DNA from 2 places in the Streptomyces xingningensis genome. Region 2 is predicted to be linked to the other one. Evidence: predicted binding sites of a transcription regulator. Region 2 holds the regulator's gene; the other holds the start of a gene.
The links. Region 2 encodes HspR, which represses chaperone genes until heat shock. Its sites were predicted from a motif close to TTGAGNNNNNNNNNCTCAA; they were not measured.
Positions count from the first base shown of each region.

Region 1: lon (endopeptidase La) is a predicted target of HspR. The motif match lies at 5,805-5,823, and genes of this name have one in related genera.

Region 1 covers NZ_JBDJPF010000020.1:38,211-49,772, forward strand. The annotation lists gene ABCR83_RS13115 (helix-turn-helix domain-containing protein) at 1-91, shown strand, start outside; partial or broken gene ABCR83_RS13120 (NUDIX hydrolase) at 151-526, shown strand; gene ABCR83_RS13125 (GntR family transcriptional regulator) at 489-716, opposite strand; gene ABCR83_RS13130 (hypothetical protein) at 883-1,107, shown strand; gene ABCR83_RS13135 (hypothetical protein) at 1,104-1,316, shown strand; gene ABCR83_RS13140 (DUF7848 domain-containing protein) at 1,313-1,525, shown strand; gene ABCR83_RS13145 (class I SAM-dependent methyltransferase) at 1,600-2,217, opposite strand; gene ABCR83_RS13150 (hypothetical protein) at 2,353-2,751, opposite strand; gene ABCR83_RS13155 (DinB family protein) at 2,748-3,251, opposite strand; gene lon (endopeptidase La) at 3,377-5,782, opposite strand; gene ABCR83_RS13165 (rhomboid-like protein) at 5,963-6,925, opposite strand; gene ABCR83_RS13170 (spermidine synthase) at 7,134-7,841, shown strand; gene ABCR83_RS13175 (response regulator transcription factor) at 7,925-8,659, shown strand; gene ABCR83_RS13180 (HAMP domain-containing sensor histidine kinase) at 8,670-9,749, shown strand; gene ABCR83_RS13185 (multifunctional oxoglutarate decarboxylase/oxoglutarate dehydrogenase thiamine pyrophosphate-binding subunit/dihydrolipoyllysine-residue succinyltransferase subunit) at 10,001-11,562, shown strand, end outside.
Region 2 covers NZ_JBDJPF010000038.1:7,447-19,008, forward strand. The annotation lists gene dnaK (molecular chaperone DnaK) at 1-1,504, shown strand, start outside; gene grpE (nucleotide exchange factor GrpE) at 1,501-2,148, shown strand; gene dnaJ (molecular chaperone DnaJ) at 2,191-3,375, shown strand; gene ABCR83_RS20130 (heat shock protein transcriptional repressor HspR) at 3,388-3,852, shown strand; gene ABCR83_RS20135 (SDR family NAD(P)-dependent oxidoreductase) at 4,036-4,809, opposite strand; gene ABCR83_RS20140 (LysR family transcriptional regulator) at 4,974-5,882, shown strand; gene ABCR83_RS20145 (nuclear transport factor 2 family protein) at 6,098-6,592, shown strand; gene ABCR83_RS20150 (Clp protease N-terminal domain-containing protein) at 6,599-7,339, opposite strand; gene ABCR83_RS20155 (pyridoxamine 5'-phosphate oxidase family protein) at 7,442-7,846, opposite strand; gene ABCR83_RS20160 (Uma2 family endonuclease) at 7,876-8,448, opposite strand; gene clpB (ATP-dependent chaperone ClpB) at 8,648-11,275, shown strand; gene ABCR83_RS20170 (YbjN domain-containing protein) at 11,390-11,562, shown strand, end outside.

The sequences.
Region 1 (11,562 bases), on a different contig from region 2:
GGCGGTGTACGGGCGCGCGGCGCGGTCGTTGATCACCGCGGCCGTCAACGCCCTTGACGTGAAACCGCGCAATTCCTCGCAAGAGCGTTGAGCCCTGGACTCGCCTTTCCTAACGTCACCGGCATGACAACGCTCCAGCGCAGGCGCACCATGAAACGACTCATCGCCCGACTGTGGCGGATCATCCGAGGCCCTATGCAGTGGCGTGTGCTCCGGCTGGCGCACGCCAAGTTCATGGTCGGCGTCACCGGCATCGTGCGTGACGACCAGGGCCGAGTGCTGCTGTTGCCACCGCATGGCCGGAGGACCAGCCAGCGGCTACAAGCTCCGTGTGGAGGTCTCCTACGAGGCCGAACTGATCGGTGGCACCCTCAAGATCGACTCGTTTGAGATCCTGGAGGCCCGATGGTTCTCCCCGGACTCCCTGCCGGAGGGGGTGCAGGAGTCACACCGACTGCTGATCCAGGACACAGAACCGAAGCCATCGGCTACCGCTTCGCGACGAACGACCCCATCCCGTGGGTAGTGATGATCAAACCCTCTTCACGAAGCGCAGCGGTTACCTTGCGCACCGTCACACGTGCGACCCCGAATTCCTGCTCCAGCCGCGCCTCTGAGATCAGATAGTTCGGTGGGTATTCGCCGGTGGCGATGCGCTGCCGGATGACATCAGCGATTTGCGTCCACTTTGGGCGCGTTGGGTCGAACTCCATCACAGCAACGACTGTACATACGCACGGCCAGCCGAACATAGATGCCTATCCTGGCAGACGACTATAGACGTGTGCAACGGTGCTGCTCTATGGTGGCGCCCATGGAAGACCCCCGCGACCGCGCAATCGGCCCGGGGGCATGGCCACCAGCCTCTGAGGAGCTGATGACGTGAGGGACTTTACAGTCCGGTTCTTCGACTGGGCGAGGGCTCTCTTCGCCCGCAGAATCCCCGCCACTCCGTGCGCCTGCCAACGCGCCTCCACAACTCCCACCGAGCCAAGGCGCTCCTACCCTCCAACTACGCCGCCACAGGGAAGCAGCAACTCGCACTTCCTCTGGGTCACCGCCCACGGCATCGACGTCATCCCCCGCCGCACCGGAGCCGCCAAGTGACCCCCGAACCCGGCGCCTTCGTCGTCGACACTCGTACCGGCGCACTCGGCCAGGTCATGGCCCGCGAAGGCACGCTCCTCCATCTCCGCCCGCCCCGTGGCGGCCTCGAGTGGAACGCGGACGTCGGCTCCGTACGCCCCGCCACCGACGCCGAGCGGCTCAGCGCCAAGGTGCAGGCCGCCAACTCCGCGGGCAGGTGCGGCAAATGAGCACCTGCGCGGTGATCCGGCCGGAGGTCGAGACGGAGGCCCCCGTCACCTTCGCCATGCACTGCACCGCGTGCGGCGCCGCATCCGTGCCCGGAGCCGACTTCGGGGACGCGTACGGCTGGGCCACGCGGCACGCGGGGCGTAACCCCGCCCACACCCGCTACCGCGAGATCATCCACCGCCATTGGCGGGCCACCGTCGCGTGTTGAGCCCGTTCCTCACGGCCGGCTCGGCTGATCGTCGGTTCGCCCTCGCTACGTGCGTTCACGCGCACCGGGGCGACTTACCTCGTGCTCACGGCGGGCTTGTCCCAGGTGAGCGAGTAGCGCCACAGCAGGTGGCGGCGGAAGCGGCAGCCGGGCAGCAGGCGTGTCGCCCCCCGGCGAACCTCACCCCAGGTCATGGTGGGCGTCTGTACCGGCATTCCGTCCGGGCCGGTGCTGCCTCCGTGGCGGCGGGCGATCAGCATGGCTGCCGGGATACCGGCAACTCCGGTGATCCACTCCAGCGGCGTCCGGTTGCGGGCAAGGCCGATGATCACCAGGCGTCCGCCCGGCGCAAGCAGACGGATCATGGCCTTGATCGCCTTGGAGAATTCGACGTGGTGGACCATCGCTACGGCACTGACGAAATCGTATTTCCCTTCGGGGAGCAGGCCGTGTGAGTCATCGAGGAGGTCGCCCTCCATGAAGGTCACGTTGCGCAGATTCGAACTGCGCTCGCGGGCAAGGCGAATCATTGCATCAGAGACGTCCACGCCTGTCACTGTGGGGACTTGCCGGGCCAGCTTGCAGGCCAGCAGTCCGTCACCGCATCCGACATCCAGAGCCGAGCCGCATTCGGACTGCACGGCGTCGAGCACAAGCCGGTGGTAATGCACATTGTGATTCCAGTAGTCCATTGCGTCATGCGTCCTTTGAAGTGCGGTGGGCAGTGACGTTGCCGGGGGCCCCGCATGAGGGACGACCATGCATGCCGGGGCGGTTCCTGTCCGCCCGCTCACCGCCTCCGTAGGCCTGGCGGCAGCCGACGGGGGCTACGTCACGCCGGGGTGCTCGCCAACCGGCCAGCGGTATGCGTCGGTTGCCGGACACCTCCAGTAGGGCCACTCGTCGCCGCCCGCCCAGGCGAGGTCCATGGGGTGCGGGTGGCCGTCCTTGCACATCGGCCAGGGCCGGTCCAGCGGGAGCAGTTGGAGGTTTTCCAGTATGGCCGCCTGTGTGTGGAAGGCGAGGGCCCGGGTCCGCGCCGCAGGTGTGAGGTCCGGGGGGAAGTCCAGGTAGCCGACGCGGACGCGGGCGACCGCGAGTTGCCGCCACCGTTCGGGGGGCTCACCGGAAGGGGCCGCGTATTTCAGGTGGCATGGCAGACCACAGGTGCGCAGATCGTGGGCGATCGGCTCGAACGCCTCGTCCGGGTCGGGCTGAAGAGTCATCCCGCCTCGGGGTGGTAGCCGGTGGCCTCGTCGATGAGTTCGCGGACGATGTCCATATGGCCCGCGTGCCTTGCGGTTTCCTCGATCATATGGATGAGCACCCAGCGCAGCGACACCGTTTCGCCGGACCAGGCCGTTCCCAGGTCGTCGAGTGCCAGTTCCTCGGCCACCCGGTCGGCGGCGGTTCGGGCGCGGCCGTAGAACTCCACGATGTCCGCCGTGGTTTCATGCGGCTCGACCCGCAGGTCGGCGTTCTCGTCGTCGGGGTCGAACGGGAGCGGTTCGGTGTCGCGGCCGAAGGTTTCGCAGAACCATCCGTATTCGACGGCCGCCAGGTGTTTGACCAGACCCAGCAGGTTTGTCCCGGAGGGGGTCATCGGCCGCCGCAACTGCTCGTCGTCCAGGCCGTCGAGCTTCCACAGCACCACATCGCGGTGCCGGTCGAGACTGGCCTGCAGGCTTTCCTTCTCGCCGCCTGTGAATGGCACATGCTTTCCCATGTGCGGACCATACCGCCGCCGTCCAGAGCCCTTTTCCGGTTCGGCCATAGCCGGAACGCGCGACGGCCCGGCCCCGCCGCGGGGGCGGGAACCGGGGCGCCGGGCGCGGCGGCGGCCGACGGCCGTCACGCCGCGACCGCTACCTCCACACCCGCGGGCCGGAGGGCGAGCGCGAGGACCTGGCGGACGTCCGAGACGGGGCGGACGTCGAGCTTCTCGAGCACCTCCGCCGGGACGTCGTCCAGGTCCGGCTCGTTGCGCTTGGGGATGATCACCGTGGTGATGCCCGCCCGGTGGGCGGCCAGCAGCTTCTGCTTGAGGCCGCCGATGGGCAGCACCCGGCCGGTGAGGGAGACCTCGCCGGTCATCGCGACGTCCGGGCGGACCTGGCGGCCGGAGAGGAGGGAGGCCAAGGCGGTGGTCATGGTGATGCCGGCGCTCGGACCGTCCTTGGGAATGGCGCCCGCCGGGAGGTGGAGATGGACGCCGCGGTCCTCGAAGTCACCGGCGGGGAGCTCGAGTTCGGCGCCGTGGGAGCGGAGGAAGGACAGGGCGATCTGGGCGGACTCCTTCATCACATCGCCGAGCTGGCCGGTGAGGGTCAGGCCCGCGCCGCCCGTCTCCGGGTCGGCGAGGGAGGCCTCGACGAACAGGACGTCGCCGCCCGCGCCGGTGACCGCCAGGCCGGTGGCCACGCCCGGGACGGCGGTGCGCCGCTCGGCCGGGTCCTGGGCGGACTCAGGGGTGTGGTGCGGGCGTCCGATGAGCGGGCGCAACTGTTCCACGCCGATGGTGAACGGGAGTTCCCGCTCGCCGAGTTCGTGCTGGGCGGCGACCTTGCGGAGCAGGCGGGCCAGGGAGCGCTCCAGGGTGCGGACGCCCGCCTCGCGGGTGTACTCGCCGGCCAGCCTGCGCAGGGCGTCGTCGGTGATCACGACCTCGCCCGGCTCCAGGCCCGCGCGCTCCAGCTGCCTGGGCAGCAGGTGGTCGCGGGCGATGGTGACCTTCTCGTCCTCGGTGTAGCCGTCGAGGCGGACCAGCTCCATGCGGTCCAGCAGGGCCTCGGGGATGGCTTCCAGGACGTTGGCGGTGGCCAGGAACACCACGTCGGACAGGTCGAGTTCAACCTCCAGGTAGTGGTCGCGGAAGGTGTGGTTCTGGGCCGGGTCGAGGACCTCCAGCAGGGCCGCCGCGGGGTCGCCGCGGAAGTCGGAGCCGACCTTGTCGATCTCGTCGAGGAGAACGACCGGGTTCATGGAGCCGGCCTCCTTGACGGCCCGGACGATACGGCCGGGCAGCGCGCCGACATAGGTGCGGCGGTGGCCGCGGATCTCGGCCTCGTCGCGGACGCCGCCGAGGGCGACGCGGACGAACTCACGGCCCATGGCCTTGGCCACGCTCTCGCCGAGCGAGGTCTTTCCGACGCCGGGCGGGCCGACGAGCGCGAGGACCGCTCCCCCGCGCCGCCCTCCGACCACGCCCAGCCCCCGGTCGGCGCGGCGCTTGCGCACGGCCAGGTATTCGGTGATCCGCTCCTTGACGTCGTCCAGGCCCGCGTGGTCGGCGTCCAGGACGGCACGGGCGCCGGGGATGTCGTAGGAGTCCTCGGTGCGCTTGTTCCACGGGAGTTCGAGGACGGTGTCCAGCCAGGTGCGGATCCAGCCGCCCTCGGGGCTCTGGTCGGAGGCGCGCTCGAGCTTGTCGACCTCCTTGAGGGCCGCCTCGCGGACCTTCTCCGGGAGGTTGGCGGCCTCGACCCGGGCGCGGTAGTCGTCGGATTCGCTGTCCGGGTCGCCGTTGAGCTCGGCGAGTTCCTTGCGGACGGCCTCCAGCTGGCGGCGGAGCAGGAATTCGCGCTGCTGCTTGTCCACGCCCTCCTGGACGTCCTTGGCGATGGACTCGGCGACGTCCTGTTCGGCGAGGTGCTCGCTCAGCCACTGCACGGCGAGCTTGAGGCGGGCCACCGGGTCCGCGGTCTCCAGGAGTTCGACGCGCTGGGCGACGGTGAGGAACGGCGAGTAGCCGGAGTTGTCGGCGAGCTGGGATACGTCGTCCAGCTGCTGGACGCGGTCCACCACCTGCCAGGCGCCGCGCTTGCGCAGCCAGCTGGTGGCGAGGGCCTTGTACTCCTTCATAAGCTCGGTGACGGATCCGGGGACAGGATCCGGAGTGACCTCCTCCATGGCCGTGCCCTCGACCCAGAGGGCCGCGCCGGGGCCGGTGGTGCCCGCCCCGATCCGCACCCGGCGGATGCCTCGGATGAGCGCGCCGGGGTCGCCGTCGGAGAGGCGGCCCACCTGCTCGACGCTGCCCAGGGTGCCGACGCCCGCGTAGGTGCCGTCGATCCGCGGGACGAGCAGCACCCGCGGCTTGGCGCCGCCCCGCGCCGCGGCCTGCGCGGCCTCCACCGCGGCCCGGACCTCCGCGTCGGTGAGGTCCAGGGGTACGACCATGCCGGGCAGCACCACCTCGTCGTCGAGCGGCAGCACGGGCAGGGTGAGCGGTGTGAACGCCGTGGACTCAGCAGCCATGATCTCCCCTTCGGCAGGCAAGTTGAGCTATGTGGGCTCAATGCCCGGGGCGCACCGGATGTTCCCGGCGCCGTGTTCGCTGTGAGCGATCGCCGTGGGCCGGGAAAGGCCCGGCGGTGGTCCGTCGGGGTGACGCCGACTGGTCGCGGGCCCCGTCCCAGCGCGGCTCGGGCTCCCGTCTCAGCGTGGCTGGAGGGCGTCCGCGTCGCGGCGTCGTTCCTCGCCGCCGCCGTCCGCGGCAGTGACCCCGCCGACCGGGTCCGGCGCCCCTGGGGGCGCTCCGACGGACCCGGCTTCGCCGCCCTCGACCGCCTCTTCCCCGGCGTCGACGCCGGTCGGGCCCCCGGCCGCGGCCTGCTGAGGGTCACCGGCCGGATCGCCCTGCCCGGGCAGGGCCGCCGCCCGGACCGGCGGTGGGACGGCCTGCCCGGTGCCCGAGCGGCCCGGGCGGTGCCGCCATGGGCCCCGGACGCTGTCCCGTAGCAGCACCTGGCAGGCGACCCCGGTCAGCAGGGCGATCGGATGGCCCCAACTGGCCAGCGGATCGGCGAACTCGATGAGGTCCTGGGCGCACATCAGTGCGGCCAGGCTCAGCAGGGTCCACTTCCAGGAGTGCGACAACAGCCCCGCGAGCGCTCCCAGACAGGCCATCAGGCCAAAGCTGATGCCGTAGTCGAGGCGGTGCAGCGAGGCGGCCGGCAGGCTGCCCGCCGCGACGGCGCCCGCGACCGGCAACTCGGTGGCCAGGGTGGCCAGGACATGGCCGAGCAGGAAGACCGCGATGGTGCGCAGCCCACCGACCCGGCGCTCCAGCGCGCCGAGGATCGGGGCGAAGGCCAGACCGTAGAACGAGAACCAGCCGCCCGCGATCCACAGGGCGCTGGCCACCAGGACGACCAGCGGCCGGTCGGCCAGGTGCGCGGCATCGGTGCTGGAGTCGCGCAGCAGCTGGTTGACGGTGGCCTCGTCGCCGAAGTCGGCGTAGAGGGCGGTGGCGAGCAGCACCAGCCCGTAGCAGAAGGTGAACGGGGTGGCCCTGGGGGTGGGGATCAGCTCGTGCAGTACGCGGCGCCACCACCGCCCGGGGGCCGGCCCGGGGGCGGTGGCATCGGCGCTCTCGTCTGCGGGGTCAACCGCGGTCACTCGGCCAGGCCCCTTTCGTCGGCTTTCCGCCGGTCCTGCTCGGGCGTCGGCGCGACCGGGCACCGGCCGCTCACCAAGCACCTTACGGTGCACGGCCTTCGAACGGACAACTCCTTGCCCGGACCAAGTCCGGGCCTTGTCAACCTCTTAACCTTCGGGAGTGCCCGCAGGGTGTGTCCTCGAACATCGCTGATCTCCGGAGGCCCGTATGACCACTCCGTACGCCCCGCACGAGCCCGTGGTCCTGGACCGCCGGGACGGCCCCCATGGCGAGGTGGTGCTGCGCCACCGCGGCGGCACTCCCGGAGTGTACGAGCCCGGAGTGTACGAGATCATCGCCAACGGCTGTTTCCTGATGGACACTTCGGACGGTCGCTCCGAGCGTCTGCTGGTCGATGCCGCGCTCGCCGCGCTGCCCACCGGGCGCCGGGACCCGGCCGTGCTGATCGGCGGTCTGGGGGTGGGCTTCTCGCTCGCCCGGGCCGCCGCCGAGCCCCGCTGGGGCCGGATCACCGTGGTCGAACGCGAGCAGGCGGTCATCGACTGGCACCGCACCGGCCCGCTGGGGGTGTATTCCGCCGGGGCGCTGACCGATCCGCGCACCGAGGTCGTCCGGGCGGACCTGATCGAACACCTGGCGGCGGCGGGGCGTTACGACGCGCTGTGCCTGGACATCGACAACGGCCCCGGCTGGACCGTCACCGAGGGCAACGAAAGCCTCTACTCCCCGGCCGGGCTGGCGGTCTGCCGGGAGCGGCTCACGCCCGGCGGGGTGCTCGCCGTGTGGTCGGCGCAGCCCTCCCCGGAGTTCGAAAACGCCCTGCGGAATGCCGGATTCGACGGGGTAACCACCGAAGAGATCACCGTTGCCCGAGGCGTCCCCGACGTCGTCCATCTCGCTCTCCGTGCCGCGTAGCCGCACCCCGTCACCTGCCCGTACCCTGCTTGCCACACAGCTGGAGGGCTGGCAGGGGCACGGGACACGCTGGGGGCGGGCGCATGGAGCAGACACACATCGGCCCGAGCGGCGCAGCCGCCTCGGCCGGTGCGCAGCGGCGGGTGCTGATCGTCGAGGACGACCGGACCATCGCCGAGGCCATCGCGGCACGGCTACGGGCCGAGGGTTTTCAGGTGAGGACGGCGGGCGACGGGCCCGCGGCGGTGGACACCACCGAGGCATGGCAGCCGGATCTGCTGGTGCTGGATGTGATGCTGCCCGGTTATGACGGCCTGGAGGTGTGCCGCCGGGTACAGGCGCAGAGACCGGTGCCGGTGCTGATGCTCACCGCGCGCGACGACGAGACCGACATGCTGGTCGGGCTGGGCGTCGGGGCGGACGACTATATGACCAAGCCGTTCTCCATGCGCGAGCTGGCGGCCCGGGTGCATGTCCTGCTGCGGCGCGTGGAGCGGGCCACGCTCGCCGCGCACACTCCGCGCAACGGCATCCTGCGGCTGGGCGAGCTGGAGATCGACCATGCGCAGCGGCGGGTGCGGGTGCGCGGCGCGGACGTCCACCTGACGCCGACCGAGTTCGACCTGCTGGTCTGTCTGGCGAACACGCCGCGCGCGGTGCTCTCCCGGGAGCAGTTGCTGGCGGAGGTCTGGGACTGGGCGGACGCCTCCGGCACCCGGACCGTGGACAGCCACATCAAGGCGCTGCGCCGAAAGATCGGGGCGGAGCGGATCCGTACGGTGCACGGGGTGGGGTACGCCCTGGAGACCCCGGCCTGATGGGCGGCGCATGACCAGCGGGCCGGGGTTCTGGGGCCGGGTCTGGGAGGCGCTGCGGCCGCTGGACCCCTACCGGTCGGTCAAGGCCGCGCTGGGTGCGCTGGTGATCGGCTCGGTGGTCATCACGACGTTCCTGGTGTTCGTGGCGATCCACTCGGCGACCGAGCTGCGGGTGATCACGGTCTTCTCGATCATCGCCTCGCTGTTGATCACCCAGTTTGTGGCGCACGGCCTGACCGCGCCGCTGGACGAGATGACCGAGGTCACCCGGGCGATGGCGCACGGTGACTACACCCGGCGGGTGAGCGCCGGGCGGCGGGACGAGTTCGGCGACCTGGCCACCGCCTTCAACCGGATGGCGGCCGATCTGGAGGCGGTGGACACCCACCGCAAGGAGCTGGTCGCCAATGTCTCGCACGAGCTGCGCACCCCCATCGCAGGGCTGCGGGCGGTGCTGGAGAACGTGGTGGACGGGGTTTCGGCCGCCGATCCCGAGACCATGCGCACCGCGCTGCAGCAGACGGAGCGGCTGGGGCGGCTGGTGGAGCAGTTACTCGACCTGTCCCGGCTGGACAACGGGGTGGTGACGCTGCACGCCCGGCGCTTCGAGGTGTGGCCCTATCTGGCCGGGGTGCTCAAGGAGGCGAGCATCGCCTGTGGTTCCGGCGCCTCCCCCAGGGCCCGCAAGGACGTCCATCTGCACCTGGACGTCTCGCCGCCGGAGCTCACCGCGCACGCGGACGCCGAGCGGCTGCACCAGGTGGTGGCCAACCTGGTGGAGAACGCCGTCAAACACAGCCCCCCGCACGGCCGGGTGACCATCCGCGCGCGCCGGGGCGAGGGTTCGCAGTCGCTGGCCCTGGAGGTGCTGGACGAGGGGCCCGGCATTCCCGAGGCCGAGCGGCATCGGGTCTTCGAGCGCTTCAACCGCGGCGGCTCGGGCCAGCAGGGCCCGGGCAGCGACGGCGGCACCGGCCTGGGCCTGGCGATCGCCCGCTGGGCGGTGGATCTGCACGGCGGGCGGATAGGAGTGGCCGAATCCCCCCGGGGCTGCCGGATCCAGGTCACTCTTCCGGGAGAACCCGCATAATCCGAGTTGACGTAGGGTCGGTGAGGGACGCACGCATCCGCCCGGATGCGAGGCTGGATTCGGCGAACCCGGAAACGCGTGGGACGGGCAGAACCCCGTGTGTTTCCCGCCAAGCCATGCCCCGAAACCCGGCGGAGAGTGTGACTTAGGCGACGACTGGCCCTGGTGGCCTGCATCAGAGCCCCGGACAGGCGTAGCCTTTATTTCCGCTGTCCACCACCTTTAGGAAGCGGAAGAGGGCGGTTGCCGCCGTGTCGCCACAGTCCCCGAACTCACCGAGCATCTCGACCGGACAAGACGGGCAGGGCCAGAGCCCTGCCGATGTGTTCGGTCCCAATGAGTGGCTCGTCGACGAGATCTACCAGCAGTACCTCCAGGACCCGAACTCGGTCGACCGAGCCTGGTGGGACTTCTTCGCCGACTACAAGCCGGGCAAGGACGCGGGCTCCGCCGCCGCGCCGCAGCAGGCCGCGGCCCCGGCTGCCGCGCCCACCGCCCCGGCCGCCGCGGCCCCGGCTGCCGCGCCCGCGAAGCCCGCCGCGGCGGCTCCGGCCGCCCCGGCCCCGGCGAAGGCCGCTCCGGCCGCCAGGCCGGCGCCCGCCGCCAAGCCGGTCGTGAAGGCCGCCGCGGAGCCCTCCGCGGGCCCGGAGTTCGTGACGCTGCGCGGCCCGTCCGCCGCGGTCGCCAAGAACATGAACGCCTCGCTGGAGCTGCCGACGGCCACGTCCGTCCGGGCGGTCCCGGTCAAGCTGCTGTTCGACAACCGCATCGTCATCAACAACCACCTCAAGCGCGCCCGGGGCGGGAAGGTCTCCTTCACCCACCTCATCGGCTTCGCCATGGTGCAGGCGCTGAAGCTGATGCCGTCGATGAACCACTCCTTCACGGAGAAGGACGGCAAGCCGACCCTGGTCAAGCCCGAGCACGTCAACCTCGGCCTGGCGATCGACCTGGTGAAGCCGAACGGCGACCGGCAGCTGGTGGTCGCGGCCATCAAGAAGGCCGAGACCCTCAACTTCTTCGAGTTCTGGCAGGCCTACGAGGACATCGTCAAGCGCGCCCGGGTCGGCAAGCTGACGATGGACGACTTCTCCGGGGTCACCGCCTCGCTGACCAACCCCGGCGGCATCGGCACCGTGCACTCCGTGCCGCGCCTGATGCCCGGCCAGGGCCTGATCATCGGCGTGGGCGCGATGGACTACCCGGCCGAGTTCCAGGGCACCTCCCAGGACGCCCTGAACAAGCTGGGCATCTCCAAGGTCATGACCCTGACCTCGACCTATGACCACCGGGTGATCCAGGGCGCCGCCTCCGGCGAGTTCCTGCGGATCATGCACCAGCTGCTGCTCGGCGAGAACGGCTTCTACGACGAGGTCTTCGAGGCGCTGCGCATCCCCTACGAGCCCATCCGCTGGCTCAAGGACATCGACGCCTCGCACGACGACGATGTCACCAAGGCCGCCCGGGTCTTCGAGCTGATCCACTCCTACCGGGTCCGCGGCCATGTCATGGCCGACACCGACCCGCTGGAGTACCGCCAGCGCAAGCACCCCGACCTCGACATCACCGAGCACGGCCTCACCCTGTGGGACCTGGAGCGGGACTTCGCGGTCGGTGGTTTCGCGGGCAAGTCGCTGATGAAGCTGCGCGACATCCTGGGCGTGCTGCGCGACTCGTACTGCCGCACCACCGGCATCGAGTTCATGCACATCCAGGACCCCAAGCAGCGCAAGTGGATCCAGGACCGGGTCGAGCGCGGCCACTCCAAGCCGGAGCGCGAGGAGCAGCTGCGCATCCTGCGCCGGCTGAATGC
Region 2 (11,562 bases):
GGAGGCCGGTGAGATCGCGGGTCTGAACGTCCTGCGCATCGTCAACGAGCCCACCGCGGCCGCCCTGGCCTACGGTCTCGACAAGGACGACCAGACCATTCTGGTCTTCGACCTCGGTGGCGGCACCTTCGACGTCTCGCTGCTCGAGATCGGCGACGGCGTCGTCGAGGTGAAGGCCACCAACGGCGACAACCACCTCGGTGGTGACGACTGGGACCAGCGCGTCGTCGACTACCTGGTCAAGCAGTTCCAGAACGGCCACGGCGTCGACCTGTCCAAGGACAAGATGGCCCTCCAGCGCCTCCGCGAGGCCGCCGAGAAGGCCAAGATCGAGCTCTCCTCGTCCACCGAGACCACGATCAACCTGCCCTACATCACGGCCTCCGCCGAGGGCCCGCTGCACCTGGACGAGAAGCTCACCCGGGCCCAGTTCCAGCAGCTGACCTCCGACCTGCTGGAGCGCTGCAAGACCCCCTTCCACAACGTCATCAAGGACGCGGGCATCAGCCTCTCCGAGATCGACCATGTGGTGCTGGTCGGCGGCTCCACCCGGATGCCCGCCGTCGCCGAGCTCGTCAAGGAGCTGACCGGCGGCAAGGAGGCCAACAAGGGTGTGAACCCGGACGAGGTCGTCGCCATCGGCGCTTCGCTCCAGGCCGGTGTCCTCAAGGGTGAGGTCAAGGACGTCCTGCTCCTCGACGTGACCCCGCTGTCCCTCGGCATCGAGACCAAGGGCGGCATCATGACCAAGCTGATCGAGCGCAACACCACGATCCCCACCAAGCGCTCCGAGATCTTCACCACGGCCGAGGACAACCAGCCGTCCGTGCAGATCCAGGTCTACCAGGGCGAGCGCGAGATCGCGGCGTACAACAAGAAGCTCGGCATGTTCGAGCTGACCGGTCTGCCGCCGGCCCCCCGGGGCGTCCCGCAGATCGAGGTCACCTTCGACATCGACGCCAACGGCATCATGCACGTCGCCGCGAAGGACCTCGGCACGGGCAAGGAGCAGAAGATGACCGTCACCGGCGGCTCCTCGCTGCCGAAGGACGAGGTCGACCGGATGCGCGAGGAGGCCGAGAAGTACGCGGAGGAGGACCACCGCCGCCGCGAGGCCGCCGAGACCCGCAACCAGGGCGAGCAGCTGGTCTACCAGACCGAGAAGTTCCTCAAGGACAACGAGGACAAGGTCCCCGGTGAGGTCAAGGCCGAGGTCGAGGCCGCCGTCGCCGAGCTGAAGGAAAAGCTCAAGGGCGAGTCCGCCGAGGGCGACAACACAGCCGAGATCCGCACCGCGTCCGAGAAGGTCGCCGCGGTCAGCCAGAAGCTCGGCCAGGCCATGTACGCCGACGCCCAGGCCGCCCAGGGTGCCGCCGGCGCCCAGGCGGGTGCCACCGGTGCCGCCGGTGCGGGCCAGCAGGCCAAGGCCGAGGACGACGTGGTCGACGCCGAGATCGTGGACGACGAGAAGCCCGGCAAGCCGAAGGGTGGTGCATCGGCGTGACGGAGAAGGACCCGGGCTTTGAAGAGAAGCCTGAAGGCCCCTCCGACACCCCGGCCCCCGATGAGAAGGGCACACCCGCCGACCAGGCGGGTGCCGCCCCGGCCGGGGAGGAACTGGTCGAGGTAGGCCTCCAGGCGCAGCTGGACCAGGCCCAGGCGGCGCTCAACGAGCGCACCACGGACCTCCAGCGGCTCCAGGCGGAGTACCAGAACTACCGCCGCCGGGTCGAGCGGGACAGGGTCCAGGTCAAGGAGATCGCGGTCGCGAACCTCCTGTCCGAACTCCTGCCCACGCTCGACGACATCGGCCGCGCCCGTGACCATGGCGAGCTCGTCGGCGGCTTCAAGTCCGTCGCCGAGGCGCTGGAGACGGTCGTCGCCAAGATGGGCCTGCAGCAGTTCGGCAAGGAGGGCGAGCCCTTCGACCCGCTGATCCACGAGGCCCTGATGCACAGCTATGCGCCGGACGTCACCGAGACCACGTGCGTGCAGATTCTGCAGCCGGGGTATCGGATCGGCGAGCGCACGATCCGCCCCGCGCGGGTCGCGGTCGCCGAGCCCCAGCCGGGCGCCCAGTCCAAGGGGGCCGCCGAAGGCGACGGCACGGCCGCGGACGAGGAGAGCGGTGGCCCGGACGAGGGCTGACGCGATGACGCACCGGAAGAACCGGGAGGAGGGACGCCGGGGATGAGCACCAAGGACTTCGTCGAGAAGGACTACTACAAGGTCCTCGGCGTCCCCAAGGACGCCACCGAGGCGGAGATCAAGAAGGCGTACCGGAAGCTCGCCCGCGAGTACCACCCGGACGCCAACAAGGGCGACGCCGCGGCCGAGGAGCGCTTCAAGGAGATCTCCGAGGCCTATGACGTGCTGGCCGACGCCAAGCGCCGCAAGGAGTACGACGAGGCGCGCACCCTCTTCGGCAACGGGGCCCTCTTTGATCGGGGGGGCCGTCCCGGGCCGGGCGGCGGCGGTTCGTTCAACTTCGACCTGGGCGACCTCTTCGGGGGCGCCCAGGGCGGGGCCGGTGGCGGTGGCTTCGGCGGCGGCGGGATCGGCGACGTCTTCGGCGGCCTCTTCAACCGCGGCGGCACCACCCGCACCCAGCCGCGCCGCGGCCAGGACATCGAGTCCGAGGTGACGCTCAGCTTCACCGAGGCCGTGGAGGGGGCCACCGTCCCGCTCCGGATGTCCTCCTCGGCGGCCTGCAAGGCCTGCTCCGGCACGGGCGACAAAAACGGTACGCCCAGGGTCTGCCCGACCTGCGTCGGCACCGGCCAGGTGTCCCGCGGCACCGGCGGCGGCTTCTCGCTGACCGACCCCTGCCCCGACTGCAAGGGCCGTGGGCTGATCCCCGAGAACCCTTGCGACACCTGCAAGGGCAGCGGGCGCGCCACTTCTTCGCGCACCATGCAGGTCCGCATCCCCGCCGGAGTCTCCGACAGCCAGCGGATCCGGCTGCGCGGCAAGGGCGCACCGGGCGAGCGCGGCGGCCCCAACGGCGACCTCTATGTCGTGGTGCACGTCGGCACCCACCCGGTCTTTGGCCGCAAGGGCGACAATCTGACCGTCACCGTGCCCGTCACCTTCACGGAGGCGGCGCTCGGCGGCGAGGTCAAGGTCCCCACCCTCGGCGGACCCCCGGTCACCCTCAAGCTCCCCGCGGGCACCCCCAACGGCCGCACCATGCGAGCCCGCGGCAAGGGCGCCGTGCGCAAGGACGGCACCCGCGGCGATCTGCTGGTCACCGTGGAGGTGACGGTCCCCAAGGACCTCGCCGACAAGGCCCGGGAGGCCCTGGAGACCTACCGTGACGCGACCGCGGGCGAAGACCCGCGCGCGGAGCTCTTCCAGGCAGCGAAGGGAGCGTGACCCGTGAACCCCATGGACGGCGACGGTCGCAGCCGGCGCTTTGCAGCAGCACAGCCGTATGAGCTGACCGATGAATCGCCGGTGTACGTCATCTCCGTGGCGGCCCAGCTGTCGGGCCTGCACCCGCAGACCCTGCGGCAGTACGACCGCCTGGGCCTGGTCTCCCCCGACCGCACGGCCGGGCGCGGCCGTCGCTACTCGGCCCGCGACATCGAGCTGCTCCGCCAGGTGCAGCAGCTGAGCCAGGACGAGGGCATCAACCTCGCCGGCATCAAGCGCATCATCGAGCTGGAGAACCAGGTCGCCGCGCTCGGCGCCCGCGTCGCGGAACTCCAGGCGGTGGTCGACGGCGCGGCCGCGGCCATACAGCAGCGCGAGGCCGCCGTCCATGCCTCGTACCGCCGCGACCTGGTCCCGTACCAGGACGTACAGCAGACCAGTGCCCTGGTGGTCTGGCGCCCCAGACGCGATAGGTGAGTCGCGACCGGTGAGTATGGACGGGGCCGGCCCCGTCCATACTCAGACCCCTCCGTACTCAGAACATCGTGTTGTCGTTGAAGGCCAGGTCGAAGAAGGCCGTTGCGAGCTTCTTGTTCTGGTCGAGGTCGGTCATCTGCCGTTCCTTTCATTCCTTTCGTGCCTTTCGTGGAGGGGTGCCGGTCACCAGGGGACGATCGCGTCCGCCGCCCCGTCGTTGTCGCCGCGGAAGGTGCCGGTCGGCCCGTCCGGCCCCAGCAGTGCGAGTGCCACCGGGACTTCGGCTCCCAGCTCGGGCGTACGCCTGCCCCGGTCGAAGGGCGAGTCGGAGTTGAGGTCGGTGGCCACCAGCCCCGGGTTCGCGGCGTTGACGCGGATCCCCGTCTCGCGGAGTGCGTTCGCGTACAGCACCGTGACCGCGTTCAGCGCGGCCTTGGAGGAGCTGTAGGCGAGCAGGCCGCGCTGCGAGATGGGGTTGCCGGGGTCGCTCAGCAGGTTCAACGAGCCCAGCGGGCTGGACAGGTTGACGATGCGGCCGGCCGGGGAGCGGCGCAGCAGGGGGATGCAGGCCCGGGTCATCGCGACCGCGCCGAAGACGTTCACCTCGAAGGCCCGCCGGATCTGCTCGGCGGTGATCTCCTCGACGGAGACGCCCCATTCGACGACCACGCCCGCATTGTTGACGAGGGTGTCCAGCCGCCCGCACTCCTTCTCGATCCGCTTGACCGCCGCCTCGACCTGCTGCCCGTCGGTCACATCGAGCCGGACGAACCGGATGCCGGCCCTGGCACCGCCGAGCTCGGCCGCGGCCGCCTCGCCTCGTCCGGCGTCCCGGGCGCCGAGATAGACGGTCATCCCCTCGGCGGCCAGCCGCCGGGCGATCTCCCGCCCGATGCCCTTGTTGGCGCCGGTCACCAGCGCGACTTGGCCGTGGTGTGGCCGGTTCCGGTTGCTCATGGTGGCGCCGCCTTTGCGTGCGATCGACAGTGGGACCTTGGCAGGCCTTGGCGGGCCTTGGCGGGCCCTGGTGAGGCCCTGGCCCTGGTGGAACACCTCAACTCCACCAGGTGACCGGTCAGTTGCGGAAAGACCGATTCGGTCCGATGCCATACCCTGTGGGTATGGTCGATCTGGAGGTACGGGAGTTGCTCTACTTCCGGTCCGTGGCCGAAGAGCTCAACTTCTCGCGCGCCGCGGAGCGGCTGGGAATGGCTCAACCGCCGCTGTCCCGGGCCATCCGCCAACTGGAGCGGCGGCTGGGCGTGCAGCTCTTTGAGCGCTACAACCGCCGGGTCAGGCTGACCGTCGCCGGGGCGACCCTGCTCGAGGAGTCGGGGCGCGCGCTCGACGCCATGTCGGCGGCGGCCCGCCGCACCCGCCGGGCGGGCCCCGCCACGCCCACCCTGGTGGTCACGGCGAAGGCGGGGGTGGCCACGGACCTGCTGCGCGGGATCGTGGGGGCGTTCAGCAGGGTGCCGGGCGCCCCGCGGGTGGAGATCACCGTGAGCGGGTACGGCGAGCAGGCGCCCATGGTGCGCGACGGCCGGGCCGACCTGGCGCTGGTGGGCTCCCCCTTCGACTGGAGCGGGCTGGACCACGAGCCATTGCTCACCGAGCCCAGGGTCGCCGCCCTCCCGGCCGACCATGAACTGACCCGGCGCGCGGTGTTGAGCTGCCGCGACCTGATGGGCCTGCCCATGCCGCGCTGCCCCGAGGCCTCCGCGCCCGATCACGACTACTGGGCGGGCCGGGACCTACACCCCGGCCCAGCAACTACCCCCGTTCCAGGCCCCGTTGTACACGACAGCTCGCAACTGCTGGAGTCCGTCGCCCTGGGCCAGGCCGTCGCCCTGATCCCCGCCTCCCTGGCCGAGCGCAACGCCCGGGCCGACGTCGTCTACCGCCCGGTGCCCGACGCCAGCCCGTATGCGCTGGCGATCGCCTGGCGGGACGGTGTCTGCGGGGAGTGGATGGGCCGCCTGGTACGGACCGCGGTGGAGCTGACGGCGGGGGTGGCGGAGGCGGCGTAGCGGTTGTTGGTCCGTGCTTCGACTTGGCCCGCTTTCCTTCCGCCAAACAGGATAATTCGGGCTCTAGTTGGAGGGTTTTCGATACCGGTTCATGCGTGAACCACTCAACCACCGCGTGGCCTGGCGTACTGTTGATCGACAGAGCCTGGCCCGCGAGCTCTCGCTCCCCGGCCGGGCCGTCTCCCACCACCACCACTCAGTGATGGAGCCCACTCGTGCCCGAATCATCCCTGCCGCAGCATGCCCGCGGCCCCCGCGAGGTACTGGCCGCCTACCATCGCGCAATGCTTGCCTGGTCTGCCGATGACCTCGCCGACCTCTATGCCCCCGATGCCGTGCATGAGTTCCCCTTCCTCACCCCCGGGCGGCCGGATCGCTATCAGGGGCGGGAAGAGATCCGGGCCGGTTACCGGGAGGCCTGGGGGGCCACCTCGGTGCGTCTTCAGGAGATCCATGATGTGGTGGTCTTTGACGCCGCGGACCCCGAGGTGATCGTTGCGCAATGGGCCGCCACCGCCACGGCGGGGCCCGGGGGCTCCCCGGCCACGCTCACCGGGGTGCTGATCCTGCGGGTGCGGCACGGCCTGATTGTGCACGCCCTCGATTACATGGACTCGCTCGGCACGTTCCACGCGTTGGACCGACTGCCCGTGCTGTTCAGCGCACTTGAGGGCCGGGAGTCCGCCGGTTCGCCGGACTCCCGGCCCTGATGGGCGTCAGGGCTGCTGTTTCGGGGTGTTGGGCGGGGTGTTGGGGAGGAGGGCGCTCAGGGTCTTCGCGATGTGCGCCTCGGCCGCGGCCTTGTCGATGCCCAGGCCGGTAAGCATGCCCGTGCCGCCCTCGAACTCCAGGAGCGCCAGCAGGATGTGCTCGGTGCCGATGTAGTTGTGGCCCATGCGCAGGGCCTCGCGGTAGGTGAGTTCCAGTGCCTTCTTCGCCCCGGCGTCGAAGGGGGTGAGGGCGGGGAGCTGCTCGGCCGGTGCCGGCAGCGCCGCGGTCGCCTCCTGCCGGACGGTGTCCAGCAGTACGCCCTGCGCCGTGATCGCCGCCGCGGCGAGCCCTTCCGGCTCGCTCAGCAGCCCGAGTACCAGGTGTTCCGGGCCGATTGTGTCGTTGTGGGCGGCGTGGGCCTCGTTCTGTGCGGCCACCACGACGTTCTTTGCGCGGATGGTGTAGCGGCTGAACCCCTCGCTGGGGTCGGGGTCGGAGGGGACGAAGCGCTTCTGGGCCGCCTGCCTGGTGACCCCCATGCTCTTGCCGATGTCGGTCCAGGAGGCGCCCGAGCGCCGTGCCTGGTCCACGAAGTGGCCGATCAGATGGTCGGCCACGTCGCCGAGGTGGTCCGCGGCGATGACCGCGTCGGAGAGCTGGTCGAGCGCGTCGGAGTGGGACTTCTTGATGGCTTCGATCAGGTCGTCGAGCCGGATCGGGTGTGTCGGGGTGACTGGATTCGCCATGCGTCAACCATAGGTTGACAGTCCAGGGTGTGTCAACGGGAAGTTGACGGTGGCGGGAGGCAAAGCCCCTACTGGGTGGGGCAGTTCGCGATGCGGGGGTGTTCAGGCCTGGCCCAGGGCCCGGGTGACGGCTATCTCGATCAGTACGCGGTCGGGGTTGGGGGCGGGGGTGCGTCCATACCGCTCGGCGTAGCGGGCGACGGCGTCGGCTACCGCGTCCCCCTCGGCGCGGACCACGGCCACGCCCTCGAGGGTGGCCCAGGTGCCGCCGGGGGCGACCTGGCAGACGGCCACCCGGGCGCCGCCGGGGGCGGCCTGGATGTTGGCGACCTTGCGGCTGTGCTTGCGGGTGATGATCCGGGCGGTGCGGGTGCCGGGGTCGAAGGTGACGCCCACCGGGACGACATGCGGGGTGCCGTTGGGGCGGAGGGTCGTCAGGGTGGGGAAGTGGCGCTCTCGCCAGAAGGCGAGGTAGGCGTCGGGGAGGTTGTTCAGGTCGTGGGCCATGCGGGCCAGGGTAGTTGCGGGGGGGATGGTCAGAGGAAGTCGGCGGTGTCGAGGTCGAAGGAGAAGGGGGCGGGGAGGGGGAGGGGCTTGCCGAAGTCGACGGTGTGGATCTCGGTGTAGTCGGCGCCCTCGGGGTCGCTGAAGAGGGTCACCGTGTTCTCCTCGCGGTCCACGAGGAGGTAAAGGGGGATGCCTCCGAGGGCGTAGCAGTGCCGCTTGGTGATGCGGTCGCGGTCGGCCCTGGTGCTGGTCACCTCTACGACCAGGGCGACGTCGTCGGGGGGCATCCAAGATGGCGCGCCACGGTAGAGACTCAGTTCCCGGGGGGCGAATGTGGCGTCCGGGATGGCGTAGTTCTTGGGGCACATCCCGCTTCGCGGGAGCTTCAGGCCCTTGTTGCCCGAGACGTCCATGTCGGTGGCTGACTTGTGTAGCACTTGCCTGATGAGACGGCTGAAGTAGTGCTCGTGATCGCCGTCCGGCGCCGGTGACACGACGATCTCCCCCTCGATGAGCTCGGCCCGGAACCCCTCGGGGGTGTCCAGGGCGAGGAAGTAGTCCAGGAGGGTCTCTTCCTGCGTGCGCGGCGGCTCGTGTGCCATAACCGTCATGCTGCACCCCCTTGTGTTGGGAAGCCAGCCTGACCGGCTTTCTGCGGTGGCGGGGGCCTCTTCGGGCCGTTTCACTCGCAGGAGAGGGTGTGATCTCCGTAACATGCCCTCAGGTAGAGATTGAGCTGGGTAGACTCAACTTATTGCACGTTGCTGGCAGCAATACAGACCCAAGGAGGGCCGCGTCGCCGTGGATGCCGAGCTGACCAACAAGAGCCGTGAGGCGCTGAGCGCCGCCCAGGAGCGGGCCGTGTCGGCCGGGCATGCCGATATGACGCCCGCCCATCTGCTGCTGGCCCTGCTGGCCGGGCAGGAGAACGAGAACCTGCTCGACCTGCTGGCCGCCGTGGAGGCGGACGCCGCCGCGCTGCGCGGCGGGGCCGAGCGGCAGTTGGCCGCGCTGCCCAGCGTGCAGGGCTCGACCGTGGCACCGCCGCAGCCGAGCCGGGATCTGCTGGCGGTGATCGCCGATGCGGCGCAGCGGGCCCGGGAGTTGGGGGACGAGTATGTCTCGACCGAGCACCTGCTCATCGGCCTGGCCGCCAAGGGCGGCCGCACCGGCGAGCTGCTGGAGCAGCAGGGGGCCTCGGCGGAGAAGCTGCTGGCGGCGTTCGAGAAGGCGCGGGGCGGGCAGCGGGTGACGACTCCCGATCCGGAGGGCACCTACAAGGCGCTGGAGAAGTTCGGTACGGACTTCACCGCCGCCGCGCGGGACGGCAAGCTCGATCCGGTGATCGGCCGGGATCATGAGATCCGGCGGGTCGTACAGGTGTTGTCGCGCCGGACCAAGAACAACCCGGTGCTGATCGGTGAACCGGGGGTGGGCAAGACCGCCGTCGTCGAGGGGCTGGCGCAGCGGATAGTGAAGGGGGATGTCCCCGAGTCGCTGAAGAACAAGCGGCTGGTCTCGCTCGACCTGGGGGCGATGGTCGCGGGTGCGAAGTACCGGGGCGAGTTCGAGGAGCGGCTGAAGACCGTCCTCGCGGAGATCAAGTCCAGCGAGGGGCAGATCATCACGTTCATCGACGAGCTGCACACGGTGGTGGGGGCGGGGGCCGGCGGGGATTCGGCCATGGACGCGGGCAATATGCTCAAGCCCATGCTCGCCCGCGGCGAGTTGCGCATGGTGGGCGCGACCACGCTGGACGAGTACCGCGAGCGGATCGAGAAGGACCCGGCGCTGGAGCGCCGCTTCCAGCAGGTGCTGGTGGCCGAGCCCTCCGTGGAGGATTCGATCGCGATCCTGCGCGGGCTCAAGGGGCGGTACGAGGCGCACCACAAGGTGCAGATCGCGGACTCGGCGCTGGTGGCCGCGGCCTCCCTCTCGGACCGGTACATCACCTCGCGGTTCCTGCCGGACAAGGCCATCGACCTGGTGGACGAGGCCGCCTCCCGGCTGCGGATGGAGATCGACTCCTCGCCGGTGGAGATCGATGAACTGCAGCGCGCGGTCGACCGGTTGAAGATGGAGGAGCTGGCGCTCAAGAACGAGTCGGACGAGGCGAGCAAGGAGCGGCTGGCCAAGCTGCGCCGTGACCTGGCCGACAAGGAGGAGGAGCTGCGCGGGCTCACCGCGCGCTGGGAGAAGGAGAAGCAGTCCCTCAACCGGGTCGGTGAGCTCAAGGAGCGGCTGGACGGGCTGCGCGGCCAGGCCGAGCGGGCGCAGCGGGACGGCGACTTCGACACCGCCTCCAAGCTGCTGTACGGGGAGATCCCGGCGGTGGAGCGGGAGTTGGCGGAGGCCGCGCAGGCCGAGGCGGCGGCCGAGCAGGAGGCGTCCGCCCGGAACCTGATGGTCAAGGAGGAGGTCGGGCCGGACGACATCGCCGAGGTGGTGGCCGCCTGGACGGGCATCCCGGCGGGGCGGCTGCTGGAGGGCGAGACACAGAAGCTGCTGCGCATGGAGGGGGAGCTGGGCAAGCGGCTGATCGGGCAGGAGGAGGCCGTCCGGGCGGTGTCCGACGCGGTGCGCCGGTCGCGGGCCGGGATCGCGGACCCGGACCGGCCGACGGGGTCCTTCCTGTTCCTGGGGCCCACCGGGGTGGGCAAGACGGAGCTGGCGAAGGCGCTGGCGGACTTCCTCTTCGACGACGAGCGGGCGATGGTCCGCATCGACATGAGCGAGTACGGCGAGAAGCACTCGGTGGCCCGGCTGGTCGGCGCCCCGCCCGGCTATGTGGGCTACGAGGAGGGCGGGCAGCTGACCGAGGCGGTGCGCCGCCGCCCGTACACCGTGGTGCTGCTGGACGAGGTGGAGAAGGCGCACCACGAGGTCTTTGACATCCTGCTGCAGGTGCTGGACGACGGGCGGCTGACCGATGGGCAGGGCCGGACGGTCGACTTCCGCAATGTCATCCTGATCCTCACCTCCAACCTGGGTTCGGCCTTCCTGGCCGATCCGCTGCTCAAGGAGGAGCAGAAGAAGGAGCGGGTGCTGGAGACCGTACGGGCCTCCTTCCGGCCCGAGTTCCTCAACCGGCTCGACGACATCGTGGTCTTCCACCCGCTGGGCGTCGGCCAGCTGGAGCGGATCGCGCAGATCCAGATCGACGGGTTGCAGCGGCGGCTCGCCGAGCGGCGGCTGACGCTGGAGGTGAGCGAGGGCGCGCTGCGCTGGCTGGCCTCGCTGGGGCGTGATGCCGAGGGCCAGGCGCCGGATCTCACCTATGGTGCCCGGCCGCTGCGGCGGCTGGTGCAGACCGCGATCGGTGATCAGCTGGCGCGGGCGATCCTGGCGGGCGAGGTCCGGGACGGTGACACGGTGCGGGTGGACCGGGTGCCGGGCTGGGGCGAGGGGCTGTCGGTGACGACGGCGTAGGGCGTGGCCTGTGCAGCCGGAAAGCCGCCGGGTGAGAGACGCGTACGCCAGGGGTTGCGGGGCGGGGGCGGGTGTGAGGGAGGATGGCGGTATCCGTACGAAGGGAAATCCACGGTGAGCATCGACCCGTCCTCGATTCCGAATTTCGGGGGCCAGCCCGAGCCGCAGCCCGAAGGGGGCCCGGCGGGGCCCGTCATCCCCGACCAGGACCTGGTCAAGCAGCTGCTGGAGCAGATGGAGCTGAAGTACCTCGTCGATGACGAGGGCGACCTCGCGGCGCCGTGGGA